4 regions of the Novosphingobium aeonii genome follow, and region 4 is predicted to be linked to each of the others. Evidence: riboswitches for the same ligand, from Rfam matches in the RefSeq annotation. Region 4 holds a riboswitch; each other region holds the start of a gene.
What was found. A riboswitch is a leader RNA that binds a small molecule or an ion and turns the genes downstream of it on or off. The one in region 4 is predicted to bind cobalamin.

Region 1 (7,892 bases), 420 kb from region 4:
GAAGCTCAGCACCGCGCCCAGCGCCGCGCCGGGCGCTATGCCGAACAGGCCGGGGTCGGCAAGCGGATTGCGCAGGTAGCCCTGCATCGCCGCCCCCGCCGCGCCCAGCCCGGCGCCGAGCACCAGCGCCAATACCGCGCGCGGCAGTCGCAGCTGCACGAGGATGATCGATGCGTTCTGAAGTTCCGGGGAAAAAGGGTTGATCCAAACGCGGCCCGCCAGCAGCGACAAAGGCACCGCGACACAAAGCGCGAGAGCCAGCAGCAGGACAAAACGCAGGTTCATGGTCTGAGGGAAACAGTCCAATCGCCCAATGGCTCCGGCGAGGCCAGCGCCCGGCGCGCCGCCGCGAGTTCGTCGAGCGCACGCGGAATGGTTGGCCCCCCGCACCACAGGATGGAGCGGCTCAGCAAGAAACGCCGGGTACTGGTCAGCGCGGAAAGCGCCGGGTGATGCAGCATTCGGTCCTCCTCGGCGAGCGGATCGCCTACCGCGAAGACCACGCGCGGCGGGTCCGCCAGCACATGCTCCAAGGGCAGATAATCGGCCTGGGAGAGGCCGCGCGCGCCGGCAATATTCGTAAAGCCGGTGTGCTCCATCATGTCAACGATCAGGGTCCGGTCTCCGGCCACCAGTCCACCGGATTCCCACACCAGTGCCGGAATTTGCCGCATTCCGGCAGGCGGCGCGTTTCGGGCCACGGCCGCATCGATCCGCTGGACCAGCCGCTCGCCCCGTTCGGGATGCCCGGCCAGCCGTGCAAGCTGGCGCACCTGCTCGCGCGCGGCCCGAAGGTCGGAGGCTATCGGAACCTTGACCAGCTCGAACCCCAGCCGCCGGAACGCCGCCTCGCTTGCGGGATCGAGGAAGGCGCTGGCGACGACGACACGCGGGCCGATCCTCGCCACTTCCTCCACCGATCCCGAAACCGCCCTGAAACGACGCGCCGCTTCCATCGGCATCGAACTGCTCTCGGGATCGTGGCTGTAGTTCGAGATCGCCAGCAACTGGCCCGGCCCTGTCACTTCGGCAAGGATCGCGTCCGTGCAGGGGTTGAGCGAGACGATCGTGGGATGACCACTGGCCTTCGCGGAACCGGGCGCGTCGGCCGCATCGCCGCCCCCGCATCCCGCCAGCGCCGCCACCGGGCCGGCAAGAGCCAGCGCGGCGGCGAGCAGGCGGGCCTTGCGCCTTCCCCGTCCCGACCGTGTCAGGGAAAGCGCTCGGATCACATCTTCACCCGAACCCCGGCATAAGCCGCGCGGCCCGGCGTGCCGTATGTCCGCACCACTTCGTAGTGCTCGTCGAACAGGTTCTCGACCCGGCCATAGAGCTGGATGTTCCGCGTCACGTCATAAGCCGTGCGCAGGCCCACCACGACATTGCCGCCAAGATAATAGGTGTTCGCCACGTCGTCATAGCGCCCCCCGCCCACGCGCAGGTCCGCGCCGAGGCGGAAGCCGTCCGACCAGTGCTTGTCGAGGCTGGCGTAGAGGTTGGTCTTGGGACGGCGGGCCAGCTGCTTGCCGGTGTCCTCGTTGGTGGCGTCGAGGTACGTGGCGGAAAGGCTCATGTCGAAGCCGTTCCAGTCGCTCACCTGCATCCCCAGTTCCACGCCCTTCGCGCGGGCCCGGCCGACATTGTAGTAGTTCCATTCGGCCAGATCGTAGTCGATCAGGTTTTTGGTCTTGCGGTCGAAATAGGTGACCGAGAACGTCCCGTGCCCTTCCGCGAAGGGCTGCTCGACGCCCACGTCCCACGACTTCGAAGTCTCGGGATCGAGCGCGCGGAAACCGCCATTGGTATAGAGCTGGTAAAGCGACGGCGCCTTGAAGCCCTCGCCATAGCTGGCGCGCAGGATCGGCGCGCTTTCGCCGCCGCCGATCACCCAGGCGCCATTGGCCGAGAACGTGGTCTTGTGGCCGAAGTCCGAATTGTCGTCGTAGCGCAGCCCGCCGTTCAGGGTCAGTCCGGTGACCGGACGCAGCGTCAGCATGCCGAAGTAGCTGTCGATCGAGGTCGAGTCCTTCGCGTAATCGCTCGAGAATTTCTGCTTCTCGGTCTCCGCGCCCAGCAGGATGCTGGCCATGTCGATCGGGCTGAAGGAAACCTGCCCCTCGAAGCGGTCCGCGCGGCCGTTGGTGGTGTAGGGACCGAAGACCGCGTCGTCCGAGATGCGGCGGGTGTCGGTGAGGCCGTAGCCCACGCGCGCGGTCAGGCGGCCGTCGAGCCCCTTATAGCGAAGGTTCGCATAGCCCACCGTGTCGCGCTTCATGCCCACGTTCAGGGCATCGGCGCCGGTGTTGTCGTAATCGTAGTTGGCCTTGGTCCAGTAGGTCCCGGCGTCGGCGGACAGGCCGCTTACCAGTTCCACTTCGGCCCGGGCATTGGCGCTCTTGCTTTCGAAGCCGTCCTTTTCCTTACCGCCGAGGCGCTCGTCGAAGGCGGAATAGCCGTCGCCCTTGAGCCAGTTGCCGCCCAGCGTCAGGCCGACCGGTCCCACTTTGCCCGCCGCCGAGGCGCCGAGCTGCTTCTGGTCGCGCCACCCATATTCGGCCTGGCCGCGCGCGGTCCACTGCTCGGTCGGGCGCGCGGTGATGAGGTTGACGACGCCGCCGATGGCGCGGCTGCCCCAGAGAACGCCGGAAGAGCCGCGCACCACTTCGATACGGTCGAACTGGCCGACGGTCAGGCTGCCGAAGTCGAAGCCGCCGCCGACATCGCCCGGATCGTTGATGCGCACACCGTCGATAAGCACGAGGCTCTGCGCATTCTCGGCGCCCCGGATGAACACGCTTGCGGGCTGGCCGAAGCCGCCGGACTGGGTGAAGGTCACGCCCGGCAGGCGGGCCAGCACATCGGTGGCGGTGACCGCCTGGGTACGCTCGATATCCTCGCGGGTGACGACCGAGACCGACTGGCCGATCTCGCTCACCGGGGTCTCGGTGCGGGTCGCGGTGACGACGATGCCGTCCGCTGCGATGCTATCGTTTGCGGCTTCGTCCGCCAGCGCGGGAGTGGCGACGGACAGGGCCGTCCCCAGCAGAAACAGATACTTCACGGTAATTCCTCCAACCTTGAACGACATTGCCGTCCATGGCGGAGACGCGCGCCTTTCCTCATGCGCGCGTGCTCGCTGCATGCCGGGACACCCCGCCCGGCTGCGGAACGACCGTCAAGGGCAGGTCTCCTGGCTTCCGGATCGCCGCGCCGCCTCCGCCTTCCCGGTTTGACCCAGTGGCATCGCGTGGAGGGGGCGCTCCCCGGTCACAGTTGCGGGGGCAGCTTCGGGCTTTCGCCGAAATTCCCACCAGGTTCCAATCCTGGGGCCCGGCTCCGGGCCACCCATGACGTCGCTTGCGCCGATACTGTCCGGCGCGAGGATTGGCAAGCAGTGCCGGTAAAGGCCGCGCCAGGTATCGCCGCCGGGAAAACCGGAAGATTCTCTTAAGCCATTAAGGCTATCGGCAGGGCCTGTACCGCTTCGGGACGTGCCGATCTGCAGGGATGCCGCGCGCCGCAAAGCGGGTTAGGCGCAAGATGCGCCCGTCCCCCGAAAGGACGCGCCAAGAGGACTATTCGTGACCGCTGCCGCCCTTCCTGCCTGCCTCGAACCCTGGGAAGCGCGTCCGCGCGATTTCCGCGGGCACTTCGCGCGCGGCGGCCGGCGACATGTCGCACGCCGCGCGCGCCGGCGCTGGTCGCTGGGTTTCGCCGCACTGGCCGCCGTGGCACTGCCCGCCTTCGCCTCGCCGGGCTCCTGGCAGCAATTCTCCATCGCCGATGCGCGGTCGCCCGAACAGACGGTCCTGCCGATGCCCTTCGAGCAGGCCGGAGCCAGCTTCCCCGGTTCGGCCTTCTACTATCTCGATGCCGAAGAACCGGTGCTCAGGATCGGCGAAGGCATTCATTCCGATGCCGATGACGGCGTGACCGGCCCCGGCCCGGTCGCCCGCGCGCTGCGCATCGACAATTCCGGGGTGGACCGCAGCCGCGCGCTCCAGTGCCTGACCGCCGCAATCTACTATGAGGCCGCCAGCGAGCCGGATGCCGGCCAGCGCGCGGTGGCGCAGGTCGTACTCAACCGGCTGGCCCATCCCGCCTATCCCAAGACCGTCTGCGGCGTGGTCTACCAGGGCTCCGAGCGCTCGACCGGCTGCCAGTTCTCCTTCACCTGCGACGGGTCGCTGGCACGCGCGCCGCAGCGCTTCTTCTGGCAGCGTGCGCAGGAAGTCGCCCGCGCGGCGCTTTCCGGCTACGTCTACGCGCCGGTCGGCCTGGCCACGCATTACCACACCGTCCAGGTCAATCCCTACTGGGCGCCGAGCCTCCATTATCTCTCGACGATCGGCGCGCACCGTTTCTATGCCCTGAGCGGACCGGCGGGGAGCCCTTCGGCCTTCCGCTTCGCCTACTTCGGCGGGGAGCCGCTCGCCGCGCCGCATCGCCATGACGATTCCGCCGCCAGCGCGGTCGCCAACGCCGCGCTGGACCCGCTCGCGGTGCAGCGCGCCTTCGAGGCGGCAACCCCGATCCGGCCGGACACCGCCATCCAGCCCGCCTCCGCTCCGGCCACCCTCGTGCAGGCCGCCGTCCCTGCCTATGCCAGCGATGTGCGCGAACGGGGCGGCGAAGCGCTATACCGGGCGAGGAACCTGCCCGAGGCCCATGGGATCAGGCCCGAGTATGCCAATTCCGGGCGCTGGATCGGGCAACCGGTTCAGTAAACCTCCCGATTCCCCTCTCAAGGTTTCGGCAACCATACGCCCTCATTAAGGCTTAGCGCCTGCAATCCTATAACGGGGTCGCGGCACCACCCCCTAACGCCGAAGACAAGAGGCCCGATACCATGGCAATCCGCTTCTCCGCCGCCAAAGGCGGGACGTGTCCTGTGATCGTGCGAGCGCTGTGTCCATCCGTGCCGCTCGGCGCGGTCAACGACAACGGCACTCGTCGCCGAACGCGCCGGCCGCGGACGGAGGGGCACGCCACCGCGCAGCAGCAGGATGCGGCCACCCTGGCCGCGAACGAGCGCATCTTCGCCGAAGCCTTGCGCCATTTCGCCCGCCACGGCCTGTCCGCCGCCTCCCATGCCCGCGCCAATGCCGCCGCCGCGCGCCTCGCGGGGGACATCGCGGCCTGCGACTGGTGGATCGCCATCTGCCGGCAGCTCGATCACCGCATGGCCGAAGCCTTCGCCAGACGGCTCACCACGAACGCCTGACAGTCTCGCCGCCGCCGCCGTGACTCGCGACCGCCTGCCCTTCCTCCAAGGCGACTCGCCCTCCCCGACGCTTGCCTGTCATACCGCCGTGCGAGACACTTGGATGCAATCTGCGCCCGCCGGGTTGCGCAAAACAGGCTCCGAACCCCGCTTCCCGGGCCCGTTTTCCGCGCATTCCCGCCCACTATTGCAATTGCGAACTATTATCAGTAAAAACTGCCCCACCAGCCCTTTGCGCGGGCTTTTCACGGTTGCAATGTCGGTTTGAGGGGCGTAGGTCGCCCCTCGTTGAACACCGGCACCTGCCTTTAGCGGGACACAGCAGGCCGCCTTTTCGTCCGTCGATCCCGCCTCTGGGAAGGACAAGCAAGCATCATGGCTCGTAAGAAGATTGCCCTCATCGGCGCCGGCAACATCGGCGGCACCCTCGCGCACCTCGCCGCGCAGAAGGAACTGGGCGACATCGTCCTCTTCGACGTCGCAGAAGGCCTGCCGCAGGGCAAGGCGCTCGACCTGTCGCAGTGCGGTCCCGTCGAGGGCTTCGACGCCAAGATCACCGGCACCAACGACTATGCCGACATTGCCGGCGCCGACGTCATCATCGTCACCGCCGGTGTCGCCCGCAAGCCGGGCATGAGCCGCGACGACCTGCTGGGCATCAACCTCAAGGTGATGAAGGCAGTCGGCGAAGGCATCGCCGCCAACGCACCCGACGCTTTCGTGATCTGCATCACCAACCCGCTCGACGCGATGGTCTGGGCGCTGCGCGAATTCTCGGGCCTGCCCCACAACAAGGTCGTCGGCATGGCCGGCGTGCTGGACTCGGCCCGCTTCTCGACCTTCCTGGCCTGGGAATTCGGCGTTTCGGTCCGCGACGTGACCTCGTTCGTGCTCGGCGGCCACGGCGACACCATGGTGCCGGTGGTCGAATACTCGACCGTCAAGGGCATCCCGGTTCCCGACCTCATCAAGATGGGCAAGACCACCCAGGAGCGCATCGACGCCATCGTCAAGCGCACCGCCAACGGCGGCGGCGAAGTGGTGGCCCTGCTGAAGACCGGCTCGGCCTTCTACGCTCCCGCCGCTTCGGCGATCGCCATGGCTGAATCGTACCTGGGCGACCAGAAGCGCGTCCTGCCCTGTGCCGCGCACCTCGAAGGCCAGTACGGCGTCGACGGCCTCTATGTCGGCGTGCCCGTCGTGATCGGCGCCGATGGCGTCGAGCAGGTCATCGAGATCGAGCTGAACGAGAAGGCGAAGGCCGGTCTCCAGGTCTCGATCGACGCGGTCAAGGAACTGCTGGTCGCCTGCAAGGCGATCGACGGCTCGCTGGCCTGATCCGTTTGACCGGCCCGGCCCGCCCGGCAAAGTGCCGGAGCGGGCCGGGCTCGGCTTACTGGCCCGTTGATTTTACGACTTGGACGGTTGCACTTCGCGGAATTTGCGCCATGGCGCTTCCCAAGCCGGAATCGGCCTACACCAGGAACAGGAATTAGGATTCCCCTATGTCCATTCTCGTCAACAAGAACACCAAGGTCATTACCCAGGGTATGACCGGTGCCACCGGCACCTTCCACACCGAGCAGGCGCTCGCCTATGGCACCCAGATGGTTGCCGGCGTGACTCCGGGCAAGGGCGGCACGACCCACATCGGTCTGCCGAACTACAACACCGTCGCCGAAGCCAAGGCCGCGACCGGTGCGACCGCCACCTGCATCTACGTTCCGCCGCCGTTCGCCGCCGACTCGATCCTCGAGGCGATCGACGCCGAGATGGAACTGATCGTCGCGATCACCGAGGGTATCCCGGTTCTCGACATGGTCCGCGTGAAGCGCGCCCTTTCGGGCTCGAAGTCGCGCCTGATCGGTCCGAACTGCCCCGGCGTCCTGACCCCCGGCGAATGCAAGATCGGCATCATGCCCGGCAGCATCTTCTCCAAGGGTTCGGTCGGCGTCGTCTCGCGCTCGGGCACGCTCACCTATGAAGCCGTGTTCCAGACCACCAACGCGGGCCTGGGCCAGACCACCGCTGTCGGCATCGGCGGCGACCCGGTCAACGGCACCAACTTCATCGACGTGCTGGAACTGTTCCTGGCCGACGACGAGACCAAGTCGATCATCATGATCGGCGAAATCGGCGGCAGCGCCGAAGAAGAAGCGGCCCAGTTCCTCAAGGACGAAGCCAAGCGCGGCCGCAAGAAGCCCATGGCGGGCTTCATCGCCGGACGCACGGCGCCTCCGGGCCGCCGCATGGGCCACGCCGGCGCGATCGTGTCGGGCGGCCAGGGCGGCGCCGAGGACAAGATCGCGGCGATGGAAGAAGCGGGCATCCGCGTCTCCGCCTCGCCGTCGCTTCTGGGTGAAACCCTTGTGGAAGTCCTCAAGGAACTCGCCTGACACTATCCCCGCGGGCGGCGCGTGTCTTCGGACCCGCGCCGCCACGGGACCCACGAGCGATCCGGCACGTTTGAGATGCCGGACGCGATGCGGACGAAGAGGCCCCCACCATCGGGACCATCGTCCTAGAACGAGTTTGGTAGCGCCGGCCGTTTTCCGGCGCGACAAAAGGTGACACCCGATGGGCGACGAAAGTTTCGACTTCACCCCCGATGATGCCCTCGACGGCCCGCAGGCCGGCCCGAGCTGGCAGCGCAAGAACTGGCCGCTCG
Region 2 (7,892 bases), 1.5 Mb from region 4:
TCAGGCGGTCAGCGACGGCCGCCGCCTTGCGGGCATGGAACACTGGCTGCCATTGTTCGAGGACCGGCTGGTCACGCTGTTCGATCACCTTTCGAACGACGACCTGCTGGTGATCGACAGTCCCGCGCTCGGCGCCGCGGACGAGCGTTTCACCGACATTGCGGACTATCACAAGGCCCGTCTCGAAACCTCGGGCCAGAAGGCGGGATCGTACCGCCCGCTGGCAACCGACGCGCTCTATCTCTCGCGCGAGGAATTCGAACAGGCGGTATCCGCCTTCCCGGTCCACCGCGCCGATCCTTTCGCGCAGCCGGAAAGCGCCAAGGTCATCGATTTCGGTTTCGGCAATGCCCGCGACTTCACGCCCGAGCGTGCGCGCGGCGACAATGCCTATGAAGCGGCGTCCAGGCATCTCCATGCCGTGGCGAAATCGGGCCGCAAGGCGATCCTCGCCGCCTATTCCACCGGCAGCCGCGCGCGTCTCGTCTCGATCCTTGGCGAGGCACAGGGCCCGGAACCCAAGCTGGCGGATACCTGGCAGGAAGCGCTTGGCCTTGCCGTGCAGGGCCGCAGCGCCGCGCTGGTGCTGCCGCTGGAAACCGGCTTCTCTAGCGATGCCGTCGAAGTCGTCACCGAGCAGGACATTCTCGGCGACCGTCTCGTGCGCCGCAAGAAGAAGCGCAAGGATTCCGACGCCTTTCTTGCCGAACTGGCGGCGCTGACGCCCGGCGACCTGATCGTCCACATGGACCACGGCATCGGCCGCTACGAAGGTCTCCAGTCGATCCCGGTCGGCAAGTCGCCCCATGACTGCGTGATGCTGACATATGCGGGCGGCGACAAGCTCTACATCCCGGTCGAGAATCTCGACGTGCTCTCGCGCTACGGCAGCGAGAGCGAAGGTGTCGCGCTGGACAAGCTGGGCGGCGAAGCCTGGCAGAAGCGCCGCGCAAGACTCAAGGAACGCATCCGCGAGATCGCGGGCGAACTGATGAAGACCGCCGCCGAGCGCGCCTTGCGCGTCGCTCCGGCGCTGCTGCCCGAAAAGTCCTCCTACGACCAGTTCGTGGACCGCTTCCCCTGGCAGGAAACCGAGGACCAGGAACACGCCATCGACGACGTGCTGGGCGATCTGGCCGAGGGCAAGCCGATGGACCGCCTGGTCTGCGGCGATGTCGGCTTCGGCAAGACCGAGGTGGCCCTGCGCGCGGCCTTCGTGGCCGCCATGGCCGGCCAGCAGGTTGCCGTGGTCGCGCCGACCACCCTGCTCGCGCGCCAGCACTATTCCGGTTTCGCCGAACGCTTCGCGGGCTTCCCGCTCGAAGTAGGCCGCCTTTCGCGCCTCGTGCCCGAAAAGGAAGCCAAGGCAACCCGCGACGGGCTGACCGCAGGGACCATGGACGTGGTCTGCGGCACCCATGCGATCCTCTCGAAATCGGTGAACTTCAAGCGCCTCGGCCTTGTCATCGTCGACGAGGAGCAGCGTTTCGGCGTCAATCACAAGGAGCGCCTCAAGCAGCTGCGCGCAGACGTTCACGTCCTCACCCTCACCGCCACGCCGATCCCGCGCACGCTGCAGATGGCGATGTCGGGCCTGCGCGAACTCTCGACCATCCAGACCCCGCCGGTGGACCGCCTCGCGGTGCGGACCTACGTGATGGAATGGGACGACATGGTGATGCGCGAAGCCCTGCTGCGCGAACACCATCGCGGCGGCCAGAGCTTCATCGTCGTGCCGCGCATCACCGACATGGCCGAAGTCGAGGAATGGCTGGCCAAGCACGTCCCCGAGGTAAAGGCCATATCCGCCCACGGCCAGATGAGCGCCGGCGAGGTGGAAGAGCGCATGAGCGCCTTCTACGAAGGCAAGTACGAAGTCCTGCTGTCGACCACCATCGTCGAAAGCGGGATCGACATTCCGCGTGCCAACACCATCATCATCCACCGCGCCGACCGCTTCGGCCTGGCCCAGCTCTACCAGCTGCGCGGCCGGGTGGGCCGGTCCAAGCTGCGCGCCTACGCCTATCTCACCACGCCCGCAGGCCGCGCGCTCTCGGAAGTGGCGGAGAAGCGCCTCAAGGTGCTGAGCGACCTCGATTCGCTGGGCGCGGGCTTCCAGCTTGCCAGCCACGATCTCGACATTCGCGGCGCGGGCAACCTGCTGGGCGACGAACAGTCCGGCCATATCCGCGAAGTCGGCTTCGAACTCTACCAGTCGATGCTGGAGGACGCGATCCTTGCCGCCCGCGCGGGCGGCGTGGGGCTGGAGAAGGACACTTCGGGGCTGTCTCCGCAGATCACGGTCGAAGCGCCGATCATGATCCCGGAGGAATACGTTCCCGACCTTGCGGTGCGCATGGCGCTCTATCGCCGCCTCAACGATGCCGAGGGCAAGGACGAGATCGAATCGCTCTCGGCCGAGATGATCGACCGTTTCGGCCCGCTACCCTCCGCCACGTCGAACCTCGTGAAGCTCATCCAGATCAAGCGGCAGGCGATCGAGGCGCATATCGCCAAGATCGACGTCGGCCCGCGCGGCACGCTGGTCAGCTTCCACAACGACAGCTTCCCCAACCCGATGGGCCTCATCGCCTATGCCGAGCGCCTTCAGGGAACGGTGAAGCTGCGGCCGGACAACAAGCTGGTGGTGCAGCGCGCATGGGGCGATCCCAAGTCCCGCCTCAACGGGCTGCTGCAACTGACGAAGGGCCTCGCCTCCATCGCGCGCAAGGCCTGAGCCTCAGGCGCCCGGTATACGATTTTCGGGAAAACCGGCGTTTTCCCTGCGGCGAAGCCTTGCCCGCGTGAGGCGAGCCGTTAGGAAAAGCAGCTCGGTTCGCGAAAAAACAAAGGAATTTCGATGAGGCTTCCCTCGCCCCTGGCCCCCGCAACCCTCGCTTTCGCTTCGCTGATCGCGCTGGCCCAGCCGGCGCTGGCCCAGAAGTCCGACGCTCCCGACGCTGCCAAGCAGCACGCCGAGAAGACCGCCGAAGCGGTGGCCGCGAACTGGGCCAGCGCCCCGGTCGAAGAAGTGACGAAGACCAGCAAGGGCACCGCCCGGGTCGACGGCAAGGCGATCGCCTATACCGCCACCGCTGGCACCCTCACCATCCGCGACGCGCAGGGCAAGCCCACCGCGAGCGTGTTCTACACCGCCTATACCGCGCCGGGCAAAAACCGCCCCGTCACCTTCTTCTACAACGGCGGCCCCGGCTCGGCGAGCCTCTGGCTGCGCATGGGCAGCTTCGCGCCCGACCATGTGCGCACCGGCAACCCCGAAGCCGTCCGCCCCGCGCCCTTCGACGTCGGCCCCAATCCCGACAGCCTGATCGGCAGCACCGACATGGTCTTCCTCGACGCGGTGGGCGCCGGCTATTCGCGCGCCCTGGGCGATGCCAAGCCTGCCGATTTCTACGGTGTGGACCAGGACGTGGATGCCTTCGCCAAGGCGATCATCCGCTACACCACCAAGAACGCGCGCTGGGGCAGCCCCAAGTACATCTTCGGCGAAAGCTACGGCACGACCCGCTCGGGCGCGCTGGCCTACCAGCTTGAGGATCGCGGCATGGCGCTGAACGGCGTGGTGCTACTTTCGTCGATCATGAACTACGGCATCCGCCAGAGCGGCTTCGACAATATCTACGTCGGCTACCTGCCCACCTATGCCGCCGTCGCCTGGTATCACGGCCGCGTGGCGGATCGTCCGGCGACCGTGGACGAGTTCGTCGAACAGTCCCGCCAGTTCGCCAACGGCGCCTATGCCGCCGCGCTCGCCAAGGGCCAGGACATCACCCCGGAAGAGGAAGACGCCGTAGCCCGCCAGCTCAGCCGCTTCACCGGCCTTTCGGTGGACTATGTGAAGCAGGCGAACCTGCGCGTCGATCTCGGCCGTTTCCGCAAGGAACTGCTGCGCGGCGGGCGCGAGACGGTGGGTCGCTTCGACGGCCGCTACAAGGGTCTCGATGCCGATGCGGCCGGTGAAAGCCCCGAGTACGACCCTTCGGACACCGCGATCAGCGGCCTCTATGTCGGCAGCTTCCTTGACCAGCTGACCACCACGCTCGGCTACAAGACCGATCTCGACTACCGCCTGAGCGCGCGCGAGGGCGGCCCGGTGGACTGGGACTGGACGCATGAGCCGCCCGCCGGACGCAAACAGAACGTCGCCGACGTGACCGCAGACCTCAGCACCGCGATGCGCATCAACCCGCACCTGCGCGTGCTTTCGCTCAACGGCTACTACGACATGGCAACGCCGTTCTTCTCGACCGAGCGCGACCTCAAGCACATGATGCTGGCGCCGGCGCTGCGCCAGAACCTGCAGTTCAAGTACTATCCGGCAGGCCACATGGTCTATCTGAACCCCGAGGCGCTGCACCAGATGCGCCTCGACATGGAGCGCTACTACGCCGAGGGCGCGCGCTGACATCCTCTTGCGGGGCGGCGACGATCCGCCGCCCCGCTCTCCCCCCGATTTCCCTCCATCCCGAACGCCGCGGCGGTGACTGGCGCATGGAGGATTGCCCCCGCCCGCATCGCCCGCTACCAGCGCTTCCGCCCGGATTCGTCTGACGAGCCGGGCGAATGATCGCGTCGGTGCCTCGAAAGAGGCTTAATAGGGAACGCGGTGAGAGGGCTTTGCCGCCTTCGAATCCGAGGCTGTCCCTGCAACTGTAAGCGGCGAGCGCGATGTACATCACGCGGCGGGCAAGGCGCCCATGCCGCAGCCACTGGGCCGGACGCTAAATCCTGCGAGGCCTGGGAAGGCCGTGCATCAAGCGATGACCCGTGAGCCAGGAGACCTGCCGGCGTCCGGTCGCTCTTGCTTTGGTCCAGGGGATGGCCGGGGCACGGTGATTTCTCCGTCTGAGCGACGAACGAGCGGCAGGGGCCGCACGGTGCGCTGAACGGTCGCCTTTCCATGGGCGCCCGGCCGGTCGGTGCGCCGGCCGTTCGCAAACGGCAGTCCCCTGCTTCGGATCGCTGGCGCCCGGCAGGGGAATGAAGATGAATTTCGCAAAGGTTTCGCACGCGGCGCTTGCCGCGGCGCTGGCGCTCGCCTGGAGCACGCCGGTTTTCGCCGGGGAACGCGCCGACGGCGACGGCGAGGACGGCGCCATCGTCGTCACCGGCCAGAGCCTTGAGGAAACGCTGCCGCAGGAACTTTCCCGCTACGGCAACGACATGGCCGTCGTGGAGGGCAGGCAGATTCGCGACAGCGGCGCAGTGGACGTGGTGAAAGCGCTCGATTCGGTGCCCGGCCTCTACATTCGCGGCCGCAACGGGCCGTTCACTTACGTCGATGTCTCGCTGCAGGGTTCGCGCACGCAGGACGTGCTCTGGACGATGGACGGCATCCGGCTGAACAACCGGCTCTACGGCAGTACCTCGCCCAACGACACCCTGCCCGCCAGCATGATCGAGCGGATCGAGGTGCTGCGCGGCGGCGAGAGCCTGTTCTACGGCACCCAGGCCTCGGCCGGGATCATCAACGTGGTGACGCGCGGCTTCACGGACGACTTCAACGGGCAGGTCAACGCCTCGGTCGATTCGTGGGGCGGCACCAGCTTCGACGGCTACCTGCGCGGCGCGGCGGGCGGGCATCGGTTCGTGGCCTATGCCTCGCGCAACCGCTCCGAGGGATACATGCCCTACAGCGCCTACCAGCCCAGCCTTACCGATCGCCGGCTCGGCTACGACTTGTGGTCCGCAGGCCTCAAGTACCAGTACGACCTCGCCCCCGATCTCGCGCTCAATCTCCAGTACCAACACACCGAGGCGAAGCTCGACAACCTTTCGCCCACCCGCATCCGCGAGAGCCGGAACGACCGCAACGAGGAGATCGCCAGCGCCCGGCTGGACTATACCGGCAGCGACACCGTGCAGTTCTTCCTCAAGGGCTATTTCCACGACTGGAAGACCGCCTACATCCAGATCCGCAACTCGCTTCCCGATCACGATCCGCAAGTGATCTACCCGGCAGGCACGTTCTGGGGCTACCGCGACTGGGGCGGTAGCGCGGTGGTCAAGCTGCATCCGCACCGGGGTTTGGAGTACCTGCTGGGCTACGACTTCCAGAACTTCTCCGGCCGGGACGACGTGCTGCTGATCGCGCCGACCAGCGAACAGGTCCACGCCGCCATCGCGCAGATCCGCACGACCGACGAGATATCCTCGAAGGGCCGGATCGCCGCCGGGCTGCGGCATAACCGCACGGACGGCGCAAGGAAGACGATCTGGAACGTCTCGGGCCGCTACGATTTTGCCGAAGCGCTTTATGTGGAGGCGAATGGCGGCACCTCGTTCGTCCTGCCCGACGCCTCCCAGCTCTACGGCAACGACCCCTGCTGCGAAACCGGCAACCCGAACCTCAAGCCCGAGCACAGCGTGAATCTCAACGCATCGCTGGGCGGCGCGGCGACCCTGCCGGGTGTCCGCTTCGGCTGGAAGGCGACCTACTTCAACCGCAGCATCACCGACCTCATCGATTCGACTTACGACGATCCGGCCTATCCCAACGGCACCTACATCAACGTGCGCGACAAGGTCCGTTCGCAAGGGGCCGAAGCGGAAGTGACGGCGCAGCTGGAAAGCGGCTGGAGCCTCGCGGCAAGCTACACTCATGCCCGCGTCCGCAATGAGGGCAGTTCGGTCCAGCGGGACCGCAATCCCGCGCAATATGCCAAGGGAACGCTGGCCTATTCCCCGGAAGACCGGCCATTCGGCGCCAACCTGGCGGTCAACTGGATCGGCGATGTCTGGTCCACCGCATCGGGCTTCGGGCGGATGAACTACGGCAACTACGTACTCGTCGATCTCGGCGGCCACTTCTACGTCGACGGCGAGGCGCGCCGGAATCGCTTCGGCGTCAATGTCGAGAACCTGTTCGACAAGGCCTATGCCACGCGCGGCTATGCCTCCGCCGTCACCGATGCCGGCACGCTTGACGGGAGCAACAGCCGCTTCCTTTACTTCAACCGTGGTGTGCCGCGCACGCTGCGGGTGAGCTACGGGTTGAGCTTCTAGGCCATGCCCCGCGCTGTCCTGATCGCGCATCGCTGGCTCGGCGTCTTCGTCGGCCTGCTGATGACGCTGTGGTGCCTGTCCGGCTTCGTGATGATCTACGTGGATTATCCGAGGCTCGAACCCGGAGCGCAGGTGCGGGGGCTCGCGCCCCTGCGCCTGCCGGCGCAGGCCGCCTTGGGAGCGGTGGATATTCCCGCAGACCTCCCGATAACTTCGGCGCGCGTGGAAATGCGCGCCGGTCGCCCGGTGCTGCGCGTGGTTCCGGCCGCATCGGCGGCTCGCCCGATCCCGCAGATGAGAACCACGCCCGCCGCCTTCGACCTGGAAACCGGCCGCCCGCTCGGGCCGCCCTCGCCTACCGAATTGCGCCGGATCGCCGCCGACTTCGCGAAAGGCCACGGGATCGCCTCGTCCGCCCAGCCCCCGACCGAAACCGGGATGGACCAGTGGACCGTCCAGACCTATCGCCGCAACGCCCCGCTCTACCGCGCCGATTATGGCGATCCGGCCGGAACCGAAATCTACATCTCCGGCACATCGGGCGAAGTGGTGCAGCGGACCACGCGGTTCCAGCGGTTCTGGGGCTGGCTGGGCGCGGTGCCGCACTGGCTCTATCCCACGATCCTGCGGCAGGACGGCGCCTTGTGGAGCCAGGTCGTGATATGGACCTCGCTGGCCGGATGCTTTCTCACCATGACCGGCATCTGGGCCGGTATCGTGCGCGTGCGGCGGCGGCGAGACGGCACGATCGGATCGCCCTACAAGGGCCTGTGGTGGTGGCACCACGTGTTCGGGCTGTTCTTCGGCCTGCTGACGCTGACATGGGCGGCGAGCGGACTGCTATCCATGAACCCATGGGGCCTGCT
Region 3 (7,892 bases), on a different replicon from region 4:
GGCAGCCGAGCAACCGCCGATTTTCCTGCTCATCGGCAAACACGGCATCCGCCAGGGGCGCTTCGTCAGGGATGGCCGCCAGAATTTCTTCCGACACCGCGACATGCCGATGCTGGGACCGGCGCCAGTCGATCGCGCTGTTGTGTGCGATCGCCGCGAGCCAGCTTATCGGGCTGGCGCGCTCCGCATCGAATGCGCCTGCACGGCGCCAGACCTTTACATAGACATCCTGCAAGACATCCTCCGCGGCCCCCCGGTCGCCGCAGATACGCAGGCAGATGCCGAATAGTTTCGGCGCGGTCATTTCGTAGACGGCGCGCAGGCCGGAGGGTTCGCTGGCCGCGGCAAGATGGAGCGCGGCGACGAGCCTTGCCCGCTCCTCCGTTGGTTTAGCGCTGCTCCCGTTTCGCACTGCCAGCTTCTCCGATGCGGCGATCCTGCCCGTTCGCCGCGAGGAGATCAACGATTGTCGCTCGCCGCCTGCCGGCTCACGGCCGGACAAGGACGGGCGTGCTGCGATAGAGCGCGGGGAAGGCCCTTTTGAGCGCGGCGATCTTGGGCTGGTCGTTCGCGCGGATATAGGCGGAATCGGGGTGGAGCGTCAGGAAATCCTGATGATAGGCTTCGGCGGGGTAGAAGCCCTTGAACGGTTCGATGCGCGTGACGATCGGCCGCTTCCAGACGCCGGCGGCCGCAAGCTGGTCGATATAGCGCCGGGCGATCTCCTGCTGCCGGGGGGACTGCGGGAAAATGGCGGTTCGATACTGCGTGCCGTGGTCCGGTCCCTGAAAATCGCGCGTGGTCGGGTCGGCGGCCACGGTGAAGAAGATCTGCAGCAGCTTTCCGTAGCTGACCTGTGCCGGATCGAAAGTGATCCGCACCGCTTCGGCATGTCCGGTCCGCCCGCTTGCGACGGCAGCGTAGCTTGCGTTCGTGCGGTCGCCGCCCGAGTAGCCCGACACGGCGCTGCGCACGCCCTTGACGTGCTGGTACACACCCTGGATTCCCCAGAAGCATCCACCGGCAATAACGGCGGTTTCGCTCCTGGCGGGGTTGGGACTGTCGTGGAGAGGGGCGGGAACCTGCACGGCTGCGCGCTGCGGGGCCGCAGTGGAGCGGCTCTCCAGAATGGGCGCCGCGACGGCGAGGCCGCAGGCAATGAATACGAGGAGCGGTCGCCTGCAAGGAAAAGCCTTCATTTCGTCCTCCCGGCAAAGTTCGAGTACCGGAAGATACGTCCCGGAAAGCCGGAAAGATGCAGGCGCGAAAATATAGTTTCCGATGCGATCGCGGACAGCGCAGGTTCATGCGCCGATGCGCCTGATCGGCAGGCTTCATGTTGGAGGAAACAGCCGATGATCCTCTTTGTCCTTTCCTATCTGGGCGGTGTGCTGACCATCATCAGCCCCTGCATCCTGCCGGTTCTGCCCTTCGTCTTCGCGCGGGCCGATCAGCCGTTCCTGCGCAGCGGATTGCCCATGCTGATCGGCATGGCGGTGACATTCGCGGGCGTTGCCACACTGGCGGCCGTGGGCGGGGGCTGGGCGGTTCAGGCCAACGGCCTGGGGCGGATCGTGGCTCTGGCGGTGCTTGCGCTGTTCGGCCTGCTGCTGCTTTTCCCGTCGCTGGCCGATCGCGCGACCCGGCCGCTGGTGGCGATGGGCGCGCGGCTGTCCCGTTCGGCGGAAGGAGACGTGGGCGGCTCCTCCGCCACGTTCTCCGCGTCGCTCCTGCTCGGGGTTGCCACCGGGCTGCTCTGGGCGCCTTGCGCGGGACCGGTGCTCGGACTTGTCCTGACAGGAGCGGCGCTGAACGGCGCCAGTACGCATACCTCCCTGTTGCTGCTCGCCTATGCGCTGGGCGCGGCAACTTCGCTGGCGCTGGCGCTGCTGGTGGGCGGGAAGGTGTTTGCGGCGATGAAGCGATCCATCGGCCTTGGTAACGGTGTTCGCCGCGTGCTGGGCGTGGCGGTGCTCGCCGGGGTGGCCACGATCGCGCTGGGGCTGGATACCGGCCTTCTCACCCGCCTTTCGCTTTCGGGCACGGCGCAAGTCGAAGAGAGGCTGCTCGCCAAGTTCCGCCCCGGTACGCCTGCCGCTTCGGCCATGCGCGCCGGCCGGGCCGAACTGGGAGACGAAGGCGCGTTTCCGTCTTTGGCAGGGGCGAGCGAATGGATGAATTCGCCGCCGCTCACCGCCGAGGCGCTGCGTGGGAAAGTGGTCCTCGTCGATTTCTGGACCTACAGCTGCATCAACTGCCTGCGCTCGCTTCCCTATGTCCGTGCATGGGCGGAAAAGTACAAGGATCAGGGGCTCGTCGTCATCGGCGTTCACGCGCCCGAATTCGCCTTCGAGAAGAACCCGGCGAACGTGAGCCGCGCGATACGCGATCTCGGCATTTCCTATCCAGTGGCGCTCGATAACGATCGCGCGATCTGGCGCGCCTTCCAGAACCTCTATTGGCCCGCGCATTACTTCATCGATGGCAAGGGACGGATCCGCTATCATCATTTCGGCGAGGGGGATTACGCGGAATCCGAAAGAGTCATCCAGCGCCTGCTGGCCGAGAACGGCAATGCCCCGCCCAGCCTGGAGGTCGTGGCGGTCAAGGGCTCCGGCGTGGGCGAGGCGCCGCAGAAGGCCACCAATCGCTCGCCCGAAACCTATCTGGGCTATTCACGAGGCGAACGTTTCGCTTCGGCGGGCGGTTATGTGCCGGACCGGCCCCACAGCTATGTGCTGGGGCAGTTGCCCGGCCGCAATGACTGGGGAATTGCGGGATCGTGGACCGCCGGGCCGGAGTTCGTCTCGCTGGATGCGGCGGGCGGGCGTATCGCTTTCCGCTTCCATGCCCGCGATCTTCATCTCGTGCTGGGGCCGGGGCCGCAAGGACGCCCGGTCCGCTTCCGCGTCACCGTGGACGGCAAGGCTCCGGGCGGCGATCACGGCATGGACGCGGACGCGGCCGGGCAAGGCACCGTGACCACGCAGCGGCTCTATCAACTGGTTCGCCAGCAGGGCACCGTGACCGACCGGACCTTCACCATCGAGTTCCTCGATCCGGGCGTGCAGGCCTTCGCCTTCACGTTCGGCTGAGGAGGCGGCGCGCCGTTTCGGCCCGTCATGCGGGGCTCAGCCGTAGGAAGGATCTTCCAGCGCGTTCATCCAGGCGGGACATTCGTTCTCCACGCCGCCACGGAACGAAGCGCTGTTGAAGGACAGGAAATCGTGCGCGGCGTCGCGCGCGGTCATCGATGCGGGGATACGATAGCTGGCGGCAACCGCATCGCCGCAGGTTGCCGTCCATCCGGCGATATCCCGTTCGCGCTGCATCCAGAGCTGGACGAGCCAGAGGAAGTCGTGTCGCTTGTCCTGTATCGTGGGCATCCCTCGGTCCTTCAAGGTTTCGGATGCCCTAGGTTGCACAACGGCTTTATTCCCGCAATATCCGCCACTTGCGGCACAGGCCGGAAAGGGCGCCGCCCCGCCTCGTTATCCGGGAACTGCCGAAGGGCTTGCATGGCCGCTGTCTTGCCGCCAATCGGTCCGGATGCGTATTGCTCTATTCGAACCCGAGATTGCCGGAAACGTCGGCGCCGTGCTGAGGCTTGGCGCGTGCCTGGGCGCGAGCGTGGATATTATCGAGCCGATGGGCTTCGTATGGGACGATCGGCGCGTAAGGCGGGCTGCCATGGACTATATCGACCATGTCACGATTACACGACACGCCAGCTTCGATGCCTTCAGGGCCGATATCGGGCCGAGCAGACTGGTGCTGTTCACGACCAGGAGCAGCCATTCGGCTTATGAATTCGGATTCAGGGTAGACGATGTCCTGCTCTTCGGAAAGGAGAGCGCAGGGGTGCCCCCCTCAGTGGCGGATGTCTGTGATGCGCGCGTGCGCATACCGCTGCGGCCGGAGGTGCGCTCGCTGAATCTCGCCACGTCGGCCGCGCTCGCGCTTGGCGAAGCCCTTCGCCAGACCGCGACTTTGCCGGGGTGACGGCTACCCGGCCCGCTTTCCCGGCGCGGCGGGCGAAAGCATCGCCGTAACAATACCTCACCTGCCATACACTCTTGAACACATTTCTTGCGTGGGTTAGCGGACTGCAACCGTTTCCTTCTTTCGAAGGCGGCGGGCAAGATCGCGCCGGTGCCTCGAAAGAGGCTTAATAGGGAACGCGGTGAGAGGGCTTCGGCCTTCGAATCCGAGGCTGTCCCTGCAACTGTAAGCGGTGAGCGCGATGCATATCGCGGCAGGCCAAGGAGCCTGGCCGCAGCCACTGGGCCGGACGCTAAATCCTGCGAGGCCTGGGAAGGCCGTGCATCAAGCGATGACCCGCAAGCCAGGAGACCTGCCGGCGTCTGGTCGCTCTCGCTTTGGTCCAGGGGATGGCCGAGGCCCGGTAATTTTTCCGTCTGAGCGACGAACGAGCGGTGGAAGCCGCATCGGTTCGTGTCGCGGTCGCCTCGGGCGTCCGGCCGATGGCGCGTGCCGACCGTCTTGGACGGCACGCTTCCACTCCCAGTCGCAGGCGCCGGGGGAATTGTAATGCAAATCAACACAAAGGCGGCATTCGCCCGCCTCGCCATGGGCGGGATCGTCGCGCTTGCCTCCGTTCCGGCTCTTGCCGGCGAAGTGGCTTCGGACGGGTCGGCTTCGGATGGCGGCAACAGCGAAATCCTGGTTTTCGGCCGGGGAGAGACCAAGATCGGCGAAGCCCATGCCGCCAGCGAAGGCAGCGTGGCAGGCTCCGACCTGCTGGTCCGTCCGCTGCTGCGCGTGGCCGAACTTCTCGAGGCTATTCCCGGCATGGTCGCCGCCCAGCATTCGGGCAGCGGCAAGGCGAACCAGTATTTCCTGCGCGGGTTCAACCTCGATCATGGTAGCGATTTCACGACCTATATCGACGGCGTGCAGATGAACCTGCGGACCCATGGTCATGGGCAGGGGTATCTCGATCTCAACGGTTTGATCCCGGAGATCGTTGCGCGTGAAGACTTCCGCAAAGGGCCTTATCGCGCGGACGGCGGCGATTTCGCCTTGGCGGGCACGGCCTACATGACGACGATCGCCGGCTTCGACCGCCCGTGGGTTTCGCTTGAGGGGGGCTCGTACAGCACCGGCCGTCTTGCAGCGGGCGGCACGATCAAAAGGCTTGGTTCCGGCGATCTTACGGTGGTGGGGCAGGCGAAGCGCTATGACGGGCCGTGGCAGCAGGAGGAGCACCTGCGCCATTATGCGGGCTTTGCGAAGTACAGCATGCCGCTGGGCGAAGGTGCGCTCCAGGCTTCGCTTCATGCCTACCACGCGACATGGCGTCCAACCGAGCAGATTCCCGAGCGGATCGTCGGTTCCGACATATGCGCCGACGTGTTCTGTTCGCCCGACCCGACGGCGCGCGGCCGGACCACGCGGTTCGTCGGCAATGTGGGGATCACGCAGGCGAGTTGGAGCGCCAACGTCTACGCCCAGTATTACGACTGGAACATGTATTCAAACCCGACTTATGTCGATCCCGACGGGACCAGCGCCCAGATCGACCAGTTCGACAAGCGCTGGGTTACCGGCCTCACGGCACGCAAGCACTGGAATCCGGCGCCGGAACTGGAACTCTCCATCGGCACCGAGAACCGCTTCGACCATATCGGCAGCGTTGGCGTGAATCGCACGGAAAGTCGCGAATTCCTGTACTCGCTGGGCCGTTATCACGTCGAGGAACTTTCCGGTGCGATCCATGGCGAGGCAACCTGGCAGCCGTTGGCGGGCCTGCGCCTGACGGGCGGTCTGCGGGGCGACTACTATCACTATTCCGTGCGCGCCAGAAACGCAGCGGCGGAAGAGCTTGGTGAGGGAAGCGGGCACGATTCGATCGTTTCGCCCAAGTTCTCGGCGGCCTATGAAGTTACCCGGCAGTTCGAACTCTATGCCAACTGGGGGCGCGGATTCCACTCCAACGATGTGCGAGGGGCGGTGAATGCCGAAACGCCGGTGCCTGTTCTGGTGCGCGGCACCGGCAAGGAGCTGTGCGCCCGTTTCCAGACAGACGGTTTCTCGCTGACAGGAACCTACTGGTGGCTCGACGTTGGAAGCGAACTGCGTTTCGTCGGTGATTCCAACGCGGTCGAGCCGACCGGCGCCAGCAAGCGTCATGGCTACGAACTTGTCGCTTTCTGGCGGCCGCTGCCCTGGCTTGCGCTTGATGGCAACTATACCGCCAGCCGTTCGCGATACGACAATGGCGACCGCATTCCCAACGCCTTCGAGAATGCAGTGTCAGCGGGGGCATCCATCGTGCTGGACCCGTGGGAGACGAGCATCCGCATTCGCCATCTCGGCCCTTACCCTCTGGTCGAGGACAACAGCGTGCGGGACAGCGGCAGCACCGTAGTCAATGCCCGTGCCGCCTGGAAGGGAGGCCGGATCGAGATATATGGCGAAGTGCTCAACATCCTCGACAGTCGCGACAAGGACATTGCCTATTATTACGAATCCTACATTCCGGCTTACGATGCGGCAGGTCCCGTCGACGGGCGCTTGAGCAGGGTGATAGAGCCGCGCACCGTCAAGATCGGCGCGCGGTACACCTTCTGAGGACAGGGCGTGCCGCGGCCCTCATGCGCCGCGGCACTGCTTGGTGGTTCTAGGTGGTGCTTCCGGGACCGATTGCGGTCATTCGAAGAAGGTGTAAGAGCGCCGCGAGTGCAGTGAATCAGGAACAAGAGACATGCTGGCGGCAATCGAACCGGGCGCGACGTTCAAGGACAATCTTCAGCTATTGCCGCCGATAGACGGCCTGGAACGCATCGACCTCGTCGATGATGCGGGGAACGTGGTGGCCTCCATATCGAACCAGCCGGGCAAGCAGGGTTCGCTCGCCGTCTACAACTACCTGAAGCAGCGGTTCGACCATCTGGATGCGGCTGCTGCCGAGCATGGCCTTGTGGTGTTCGCCGAACATACCGCGGATGCACGCGAGCGTCCCGGTGCACATCCGAATGTCGACCTTCTGCTGGATATCGCCGCACGCGGCGGCCGGCTGGGCATCGAGGTCATTCCGGCCGGGCATTGATCGCAGGTACGGGCGGGGGTTGGACCTGACGTTTCCCTTTGTGTGCAAATTATTCAGTAAGAATTGTTAATCATACGGATGGGATCTTAAGTATAGTTCCCATTCGATCGCGCGTTTACTGTTGTCTGCCCGCGTTGGAAATGTCACTCATTGTCGTGTGCGAAGCGGGGGCTTTGCAGATTGTCATTTCATGACAGCGATCGGGGGGCAGGAATGTGTCCAGCGCACCTACCGGAGAAGAAATCGCGCCGGAACGGCGTGCCGATGCGGCTGCGCCGCTTGCCGAGCCCAAGCGGATCGTCGTGTTCTCGGACGGCACGGGCAACAGCAGCCGCGCGTTGTTCCGCACCAACGTCTATCGCCTCTATGATGCGCTCGATCTGGGATCGAGGCCCGGCGGCCCCGATCAGATTGCCTATTACGACAATGGCGTAGGTACTTCGAGTTTTCGTTTCCTGGCGGTTCTGGGCGGCATTTTCGGCTTCGGGCTGAAGCGCAATCTTCTGCGGCTCTACGAATATGTCTGCCGCAACTACAATGGCCAGTATCCCGGAACGGACAAGGGCGACACGATCTATGCCTTTGGGTTCAGCCGGGGCGCGTTCACGATCCGGCTTCTCGTGGCGCTCATCTGCACGCAGGGCATCGTTCCTTATGAGGACGAGCGCGAACTGAAGCGCAATTGCGCCGATGCGGTGCGGCGCTTCCTGGGCGAGAATGCGCCGGACCTGTTCCCCTGGCTTTTCCAGACCGTCCGCTGGTTCAGGGACAGGATCATACAAGGCTGGCGCCGGTTGCGGGGGCAGGCTTTCAACCGTGA
Region 4 (7,892 bases):
CTCCCACGAACAGCAGTTCGGTATCCGCCGCTACCGCAGCCGCACCGGCGTTGAGCGCGGCCAGGCAATCCGCCTCGCTCATGGCGGGCAGGCAGGTGATGTCGCCGGTCGGTCGGTCAAGATCGAGCGGAACCACAGCAAGTTCGGCCCCGCAGGCCGCGGTCAGCGCATTGATCGCCGCGCCTCCGGCTCGGAAGTTGGCGACCATCTGCACCGTCACTTCGGGCGGATAGGCGCTCACCCCGCGTGCGGCGACGCCGTGGTTGCCTGCGAAGATCACGGCGCGGATCAGATCGGCGCGCGGACGTTCGCGGCCCTGCCAGCCGGCCATGAACACCGCGATCTCCTCCAGCCGGCCGAGCGAGCCCAGCGGCTTGGTCAGTTCCGACTGGCGCGCGCGGGCGGCCTCGGTAGCCGCCGCATCGGGCGCGGGAAGCCGGGCGAGTGACGCCGCGAAGGCGGCAGGATCGGCGAAACGGATCATGAGCAGATGAAACCTTCAGGCGGAGTGCGGGTGATGAAGTGGCCCTTCACGCCCTGCGGCCACTCCCGATAAGGCACCTGGCCTTCCTCGCTGGCGGCATGGCGTACGGCATATTCGAGGATCGCACGGGCAGCCTGCTCGTCCGGCGCGAAGTCACCCAGCACATAGCCGAGCTTGCCCGGCGCCCGGATCGCCACGGTGCAATGGCGCTGGCAGGCGAAGAGGCAGGGCATCTCGTGGACGGCAACGCCCTGCAGGTCGGGCTCCGCCGCCTGCACGTCGCGCATGGCCTCGGCCAGCAGCGCACCGCCGCGCTGGCCGTTTTCGTCATCGCGTGTCTCGGCGGAGTGGCGGCATGTGCTGCACACCAGCACGGCGGGACCGGGTTCGACGGGGCGCAGCATCAGAACCGGCTCCTCAGCCCGAGGTACAAGGTGCGGCCGAGCGTGCCGTAGCCGCTCACGGTCTCATAATTCTCGTTGCCCACGTTTTCGATACGTCCTTGAAGAATCAGGCCTTCCCTGACCTGCCACTGCGCGCGCAGGTCCACCAGCCAGTAGTCGCCGAGCATGGCGGTGCCGGTGGCGGCGTTGTAGCTCTCGCCCGAATAGCGCGCGGCCACGCTGGCGCGCAGGCCCTGCGGCAGGTCCACGCCGGCCTCGGCATTGGCGAGGTGCCGGGGCACGCGCTGGAGCTGGCGGCCGTAAGTGCTGCTGCCCGCTGTACGGTCCTCCGCCTCTATCAAGCTGTAGTTGCCCTGGGCGAAGAGGATTCCCCATCTGGCCGAAGCCGCCAGTTCCAGCCCGCGCGCGTGGCTCGCCTTGACGTTGGCGTAATAGCCGAAGCGCGATGTCGTGGTGCCGGGAACGTAGCACACGTCCGGCAGGGCGCCGCTGGTCGGGCAATAGGCGAAATCGATCAGGTTGTCGGTGTCCCGCTCGAACCAAGTCGCGGAAAGGCGCAGCACTTCGCCGAAACCCTGTTCCGCGCCCACTTCCCAGCCCCTGGCCTTCTCGGGCCTGAGATCCGCCGCGCCATAGAGGCTGAACAGCTGATAGAGCGAGGGCGCCTTGAAACCCTCGTCATAGCTGGCGCGCAGCACCGTGGCGCCGGCGTTGGGCGTATAGACCGCGCCCGCGCTGAACACCGTGCTGCCGCCGAAGCGCGACTGGTGATCGTAGCGCGCGCCCCCGTTGAGCGTCAGCCCGGCCAGCGGTGTCAGGCGCAGTTCGCCGTAGACGCTGTCCGTATCCGCCGTGGTGGGGGTGAGAACATAGGCCGCCGTGCTGTTGGAGGGCGAGGCGGTGGTCATCCGCTGCTCCTCGCGCTCGGCGCCGAACACGACCTGCACCTCGTCCGCGAACGCGTAAGTGCCCTGGTACTCGAAGCGGCGCACGCGGCCATGGGCGTCGAAGGTGATGGGGCGGATCGTCCGCGCGGGGTCGTAGTTCTCGCGGTCGGTCTCGGTCTGGAGCACGGCGACGCGGTTGGCCAGCCTGCCGCCCGCCAGTTCGAAATTGAGCCCGGCATAGCCCGACCATTCCCCGGTCCGGCCATAGGCCCGTGAATCGCCCGAGGTGCCGTCGAAATCGTTCTTCGAATCCGACCAGTAGCCGCGCAGGTCCAGCGAGACGCCCGGCGCAAGGCGGAAGGTCATGGTGCCGCTTGCGGAACTGCGCCGGTAGCCATCGTCCTCGGTGCCGTTGGAGCGGGCCGAGATGCCGTCGGTGGTGAAGCGGGAGGCCGAAATCCGCCAGTCGATCGCCTCGGAGGTGCCTCCCATCCCGGCGCGGGCCGAAACGGTATCGTGGGTTCCGGCCTCCAGCGCGAAGCTGCCTTCCAGCGGCTCGGTGGGACGGCGAGTGCTGACATTGACGACCCCGCCGATGGCATCGCTGCCCCACAGGATGGACTGCGGGCCGCGCAATATCTCGATGCGGTCGATATCGTCGACGAACAGGTTGGCGAAACCGTATCCCCCCGCCGTCGAGGAGGCATCGGACAGGCGCATCCCGTCGATCACCATGACGGTCTGCCCGGCATCGGCGCCGCGAATGCGCAGCGAGGTGGTGGTGCCGTAGCCACCGTTGCGCGACAGGCTGATGCCGGGCGTGCGCAGCAGCGCGTCGGTCAGCGCGATGGGCTGGGCGGCGACGATCTGCGCCTCGTCCAGCACGGTGACAGTATCGGCCACGCGGTCGGCCGCAACCGGCGTGCGCAGCGCGGTAACGACGATGCGCTCGCCGGAGGACGCGGCATCGGCCTCCTCGGCCAGCGCCGCGAGAGGGTGACAGGCCAGCGCAAGAGCAAGGGTGCTGGCGGCGGGTATTCGGCAGTTCACGGCATGTCCTTCAAGCGAGCGTCGAACCCGGCCGGGTCGGCACTCACGCGAAAGGCGGCAGTCGTTCGGCAGGCGACGACAGGCCCTTTCGCGCCGGGAGCCGGCACGGCAGTGGCTGTCGTTGCGCGAGGATAGCCCCGTTCGCCCGGCTCACCCTGTCCGGTCGAAGAACGACTGCGGCAGGCAGGTCTCCTGGCTCACGGGTCAATGCCGTTTCGGCCGCCTTCTCAGGGATTTGCACCCCCAATGGCGAAATGGCCGCACGGCTCTCCGCTTACAGTTGCAGGGGCAGCCCGGGTCTTGAACCCGCGTTCCCTTTTGATCCCCTCGCGGGGAACCTGTCGCAGCGGCGGCCCTATCGGGTGGCGGTCTGGCGTGCAAGAGCGCGCTGCTTGCGCAGCCTTGCGAAGTGCCATAGGTCCGGCCGCCGGAAGGGGGGAACCGAACCATCATGCACCACTGCCGAGCCTTTCCGTCCGGGCGATATCCGTGCCTCCGCGCGGTGGCTGCCCGATGACCGCCTGCCCCGCCCTGCTCGTCGCCGCGCCGTCCTCGGGACAGGGCAAGACGCTGGTGACCGCCGCCCTCGCCCGCCGCCATGTCCGTGCCGGGCGCCGGGTGCGGGTGTTCAAGTGCGGGCCGGACTTCCTCGACCCGATGGTCCACGAGATCGCCAGCGGCGCGCCCGTCCACCAGCTGGACCTGTTCATGTGCGGCGAAGACCAGTGCCGCGCGCTGCTGCACGAAGCGGCGCTGGAGGCCGACCTGATCCTTGTCGAAGGGGTGATGGGCCTGTTCGACGGCACCCCGTCCTCCGCCGACCTCGCCCGGCATTTCGGCCTTCCGGTGATGGCGGTGATGGATGGTTCCTCCATGGCGCAGACTTTCGGCGCGCTCGTCCACGGTCTGGCGACTTACCGCGAGGATGTGACCCTCGCCGCCGTGCTCGCCAACCGCGTGGGCAGCGAACGCCATGCCGAACTGCTGGAACGCGGCCTGAAGGAAGGCGTGCAATGGCTCGGCGCGATGCGACGCGACGAGGGTGCCGGCCTGCCCGAACGTCATCTCGGACTGGTACAGGCCGGTGAAGTCCCCGATATCGAAGCGCGGATAGACCGCGCCGCCGATCTCCTGCCCGAAAGCGCCCTGTGGCTGCCGGAACCGGTGTCCTTTCCGGCCGCGCCCCGCTGCGCCGCTCCGCCGCCCTCGCTGGCGGGCCGGCGCATCGCCGTGGCCCGGGACGAGGCGTTCGGGTTCATCTACCCGGCCAACCTCGCCTTTCTCGAAAGCGCGGGCGCCCGGCTGTCATTCTTCTCGCCCCTGCGCGACACGGCGCTGCCGGAATGCGACGCGCTCTGGCTGCCCGGCGGCTATCCCGAACTTCACCTCTGTGCGCTCACCGCGAACCGGACGATGATCGGGGCCATACGGGAGCATTTCCTGGCCGAACGCCCGATCCTCGCCGAGTGCGGCGGCATGCTCTACGCCTGCGAACGGCTGGAGGACGCATCAGGCACGAGTGCGCCGATGCTGGGCCTGCTGCCTGCGCAGGCCAGGATGCAGCCCCGGCTTGCCGCACTGGGCATGCAGGAAGCCGAACTCGGCGGCCACGCAGTCCGCGGCCACACGTTCCATTACTCCATGCTGGAAACCGGCCTTGAACCCGCAGCGCTCGCCCGCACGCCGGACGGGCGCAAGGGCGAGCGGATATTCCGGCAGGGCTCGCTCACCGCGAGCTACATGCACTTCTATTTCCCGTCGGCGCCGGAACTGATCGCGGCACTTTTCGGCTAGGCAATCGCCGGCAGCTTCGCGAGATGCTTGTCCAGCGTGATCGGATAGTCGCGAATGCGGACGCCCGTCGCGTTGTAGACCGCGTTGGCCACTGCCGCCCCCACGCCGCAAAGCCCGAGTTCGCCCACGCCCTTGGCCTTCATCGGCGAGACCTTGTCGTCCGCCTCGTCCAGGAACACCACTTCCTGATGCGGAATGTCGGCGTGGACCGGCACTTCGTATCCGGCAAGGTCGTGGTTGACGAAGAAGCCGAAACGCTTGTCCACCGCCAGTTCCTCCATCAACGCGCCGCCCACGCCCATGGTCATCGCGCCGATCACCTGGCTGCGCGCGGTCTTGGGGTTGAGGATGCGCCCGGCCGCGCAGACCGCCAGCATTCGCCGCACGCGGACTTCGCCGGTATAGGAATCCACTGCCGCTTCCACGAAGTGCGCGCCGAAGGTCGATTGCTGGAACTTCTTGGCGAGATCCCCCCACTGCATCGTCTCTTCGGCAACGAGTTCGCCCGATTTCGCGGCATCGGCCAGCCGTGCCGAACGGTTGCCCGCGCGAATCTCGCCATCGGCGAATTCGGCCGCCTGCGGGTCCATGCCGAGTTGCTGCGCCGCCATCTCGCGCAGCTTCGCGCAGGCCGCGTAGACCCCCGAAGTCGCGCTGTTGGCGCCCCATTGCCCGCCCGAGCCCGCCGAGGCCGGGAACGAGGAATCGCCCAGCTTCACGCGCACTTTCTCCACCGGCAGCCCCATCATCTCCGCCGCGGTCTGGGCGATGATGGTGTAGGAGCCGGTGCCGATGTCGGTCATGTCGGTCTCCACCGTGACCATGCCGTCACCCGACAGGCGCACGCGTGCCGCCGAAGTCATGTTGATGTTGTTGCGGAACGCCGCCGCCACGCCGAGCCCGACGAGCCAGCGCCCGTCACGCACTTGCGCCGGTCTGGCGCTGCGCCGGTCCCAGCCGAAACGCCGCGCGCCGTCCTCGAGGCAGCGCACCAGGTTGCGCTGCGAGAACGGCCGCTCGGGATGCTCGGGATCGACCTGCGTATCGTTGAGCACGCGGAACTTCACCGGGTCCATGCCCAGTTTCTCGGCCATCTCGTCCACCGCGATCTCCAGCGCCATGAGCCCCGGCGCCTCGCCCGGCGCGCGCATGGCGTTGCCTTCGGGCAGGTCGAGTTCGGCCAGCCGCAGGGCGGTGAGGCGGTTCGCACCGGCGTAGAGCAGCTTGGTCTGCTGCGTCGCCCCTTCCGGCCCGCCGCCGGGCAGATCGCCGGACCAGCTTTCGTGGCCGATGGCGGTCAGCTTGCCGTCCTTCGTCGCGCCGAGGCGGATACGCTGGATCGTCGCCGGACGGTGCGTGGCATTGTTGACCATGAACGGGCGCGGCAAGGCGATCTTAACCGGCCTTCCGCAAGCCTTGGCGCCCAGCGCGGCCATCACCGCATCGGCGCGCAGGAACAGCTTTCCGCCAAAGCCGCCGCCGACATAGGGAGACATCACGCGCACCTTCTCCGGCGGCATCTTGAACGTCGCCGCCAGTTCCCGCTTGTTCCAGGCGATCATCTGGTTCGAGGTCCAGAGCGTGAGCGCATCGCCTTCCCACCAGGCGATCGTGGCAAACGGCTCCATCATCGCGTGGTTGTGATCGGGCGTGGTGTAGGTCTGGTCGATCTGCACGGGAGCCGCGGCGAAAGCACCCGCGAAGTCTCCGGTGTGGGTATCGGCATCGTTGCCGGTCAGCGGCTGGGCGCCCGGCTTCTCCTTGGCGAGATCGAAGCGTCCCGCCGCGCGCTCATACGTGATCCGCACCGCATTGGCGGCAGAGCGCGCCTGTTCGAAGCTTTCCGCCACCACCACGGCAAGGGCCTGGTGGTAATGATCGATATTGGGCCCGCCCAGCAGCTTGGCGGTGTTCATGCTGCCCTTGCCCAGCGGCTGCGCGTTCTCCGCCGACACGATGGCCAGAACGCCCGGCATCCGCCGCGCATCGTCCGCGTTGAACGTGGCGATCCGGCCCTTGGCGATCCCGGCACCGATCACGAAGCCATAGGCGGGCTTGCCCGGCACCTCCCGGTGCTCATAGGCATAGGGCGCCTGTCCGGTGGTCTTGAGCCTGCCGTCCACGCGGTCGACGGCCTTGCCGATCACCTTCATCGCATCGATGGGATTGGTGCCTGCGGGCGTTTCGAACTTCATGCCCTGTTCTCCGCGATGAGAGCCGCCAGCGTGCGCTCGGCCAGCGTGATCTTGAAAGCGTTCTCGTGCGTGGGGCGAGCGCCTGCGAAAGCCGCGCGTGCCGCCGCGCCGGCACCGGCAGGCAATTGCGCATCGGCAGCCTCCACCCGCCACGGCTTCGGCGCAACGCCGCCGAAGGCGACCCGGCCGCTGCCGTCCGCTTTCAGCACCGCCGCTACCGAGACGAGCGCGAAGGCATAGGAAGCACGGTCGCGAACCTTGTGGTAGAAGTGGCTGCCGCCGATCGGGGCGGGCAGGGTCACGGCGGTAATCAGCTCGCCGGGCTGGAGCGCGTTCTCCACATGCGGGGTATCGCCGGGCAGGCGGTGGAATTCCGCCACCGGAATGCTGCGCGTCTTGCCGCCCGCATCGACGGTTTCCACCGAGGCATCGAGCACGCGCAGGGCCACGGCCATGTCGCTGGGATGCGTGGCGATGCAGGCGTCGCTCGTGCCGATCACACCGAGCTGGCGGTTGACGCCGCCGATCGCGGCACAGCCCGAGCCGGGCCGGCGCTTGTTGCAGGCCTGGTTGGTATCGTAGAAATAGGGGCAGCGCGTGCGCTGGAGCAGGTTGCCGCCGGTGGTCGCCTTGTTGCGAAGCTGGCCCGATGCCCCCGCGACGATGGCCCGCGTCAGCACGCCGTAGTCCTTGCGCACCCTGCGGTCCGATGCCAGCGCGGTATTGCTGACCAGCGTGCCGATGCGCAGGCCGCCGTCCTTCGTCTCCTCGATTCGGTCCAGCCCGAGGTCCTGCACGTCGACCAGATGGGTCGGCGTCTCGATCTCCAGCTTCATCAGGTCGAGCAGGTTGGTGCCGCCCGCGATGAACTTCGCGCCCTTGTTCGCGGCGACGGCAGCGGCGGCAGCGGCGGGCGTCCGCGCCCGCTCATAAGTGAAGGCCCTCATGCTTCGACCTCCGCGCCGTGGGTTTCGGCGATCCGCACGCCCGCCACTTCGGCCATGGCCTCGGCGATGTTGGAATAGGCGCCGCAGCGGCAGATATTGCCGCTCATGCGTTCGCGCATTTCAAGCGCGGT

Region 1: it holds a riboswitch for cobalamin, as region 4 does, so the genes downstream of both, ACLIMP_RS14555 (TonB-dependent receptor domain-containing protein) here and ACLIMP_RS00495 (TonB-dependent receptor plug domain-containing protein) in region 4, are expected to answer to the same signal.
Region 2: it holds a riboswitch for cobalamin, as region 4 does, so the genes downstream of both, ACLIMP_RS09340 (TonB-dependent receptor plug domain-containing protein) here and ACLIMP_RS00495 (TonB-dependent receptor plug domain-containing protein) in region 4, are expected to answer to the same signal.
Region 3: it holds a riboswitch for cobalamin, as region 4 does, so the genes downstream of both, ACLIMP_RS21200 (TonB-dependent receptor) here and ACLIMP_RS00495 (TonB-dependent receptor plug domain-containing protein) in region 4, are expected to answer to the same signal.

Annotation. Positions count from the first base shown of each region.
Region 1 covers NZ_CP176832.1:3,029,646-3,037,537, forward strand. The annotation lists gene ACLIMP_RS14545 (FecCD family ABC transporter permease) at 1-285, opposite strand, end outside; gene ACLIMP_RS14550 (ABC transporter substrate-binding protein) at 282-1,232, opposite strand; gene ACLIMP_RS14555 (TonB-dependent receptor domain-containing protein) at 1,229-3,061, opposite strand; cobalamin riboswitch at 3,164-3,364, opposite strand; gene ACLIMP_RS14560 (cell wall hydrolase) at 3,582-4,727, shown strand; gene ACLIMP_RS14565 (hypothetical protein) at 4,850-5,224, shown strand; gene mdh (malate dehydrogenase) at 5,600-6,562, shown strand; gene sucD (succinate--CoA ligase subunit alpha) at 6,730-7,620, shown strand; gene ACLIMP_RS14580 (2-oxoglutarate dehydrogenase E1 component) at 7,802-7,892, shown strand, end outside.
Region 2 covers NZ_CP176832.1:1,906,049-1,913,940, reverse strand. The annotation lists gene mfd (transcription-repair coupling factor) at 1-2,737, shown strand, start outside; gene ACLIMP_RS09345 (S10 family peptidase) at 2,861-4,426, shown strand; cobalamin riboswitch at 4,580-4,824, shown strand; gene ACLIMP_RS09340 (TonB-dependent receptor plug domain-containing protein) at 5,008-7,026, shown strand; gene ACLIMP_RS09335 (peptidase) at 7,030-7,892, shown strand, end outside.
Region 3 covers NZ_CP176833.1:1,331,084-1,338,975, reverse strand. The annotation lists gene ACLIMP_RS21225 (sigma-70 family RNA polymerase sigma factor) at 1-412, opposite strand, end outside; gene msrA (peptide-methionine (S)-S-oxide reductase MsrA) at 489-1,199, opposite strand; gene ACLIMP_RS21215 (cytochrome c biogenesis protein DipZ) at 1,356-3,095, shown strand; gene ACLIMP_RS21210 (hypothetical protein) at 3,132-3,386, opposite strand; gene ACLIMP_RS21205 (tRNA (cytidine(34)-2'-O)-methyltransferase) at 3,550-4,002, shown strand; cobalamin riboswitch at 4,134-4,376, shown strand; gene ACLIMP_RS21200 (TonB-dependent receptor) at 4,552-6,594, shown strand; gene ACLIMP_RS21195 (DUF2322 family protein) at 6,728-7,072, shown strand; gene ACLIMP_RS21190 (T6SS phospholipase effector Tle1-like catalytic domain-containing protein) at 7,288-7,892, shown strand, end outside.
Region 4 covers NZ_CP176832.1:88,880-96,771, forward strand. The annotation lists gene cobT (nicotinate-nucleotide--dimethylbenzimidazole phosphoribosyltransferase) at 1-484, opposite strand, end outside; gene ACLIMP_RS00490 (DUF1636 domain-containing protein) at 481-888, opposite strand; gene ACLIMP_RS00495 (TonB-dependent receptor plug domain-containing protein) at 888-2,825, opposite strand; cobalamin riboswitch at 2,991-3,182, opposite strand; gene ACLIMP_RS00500 (cobyrinic acid a,c-diamide synthase CobB) at 3,315-4,619, shown strand; gene paoC (aldehyde oxidoreductase molybdenum-binding subunit PaoC) at 4,616-6,814, opposite strand; gene ACLIMP_RS00510 (FAD binding domain-containing protein) at 6,811-7,761, opposite strand; gene paoA (aldehyde dehydrogenase iron-sulfur subunit PaoA) at 7,758-7,892, opposite strand, start outside.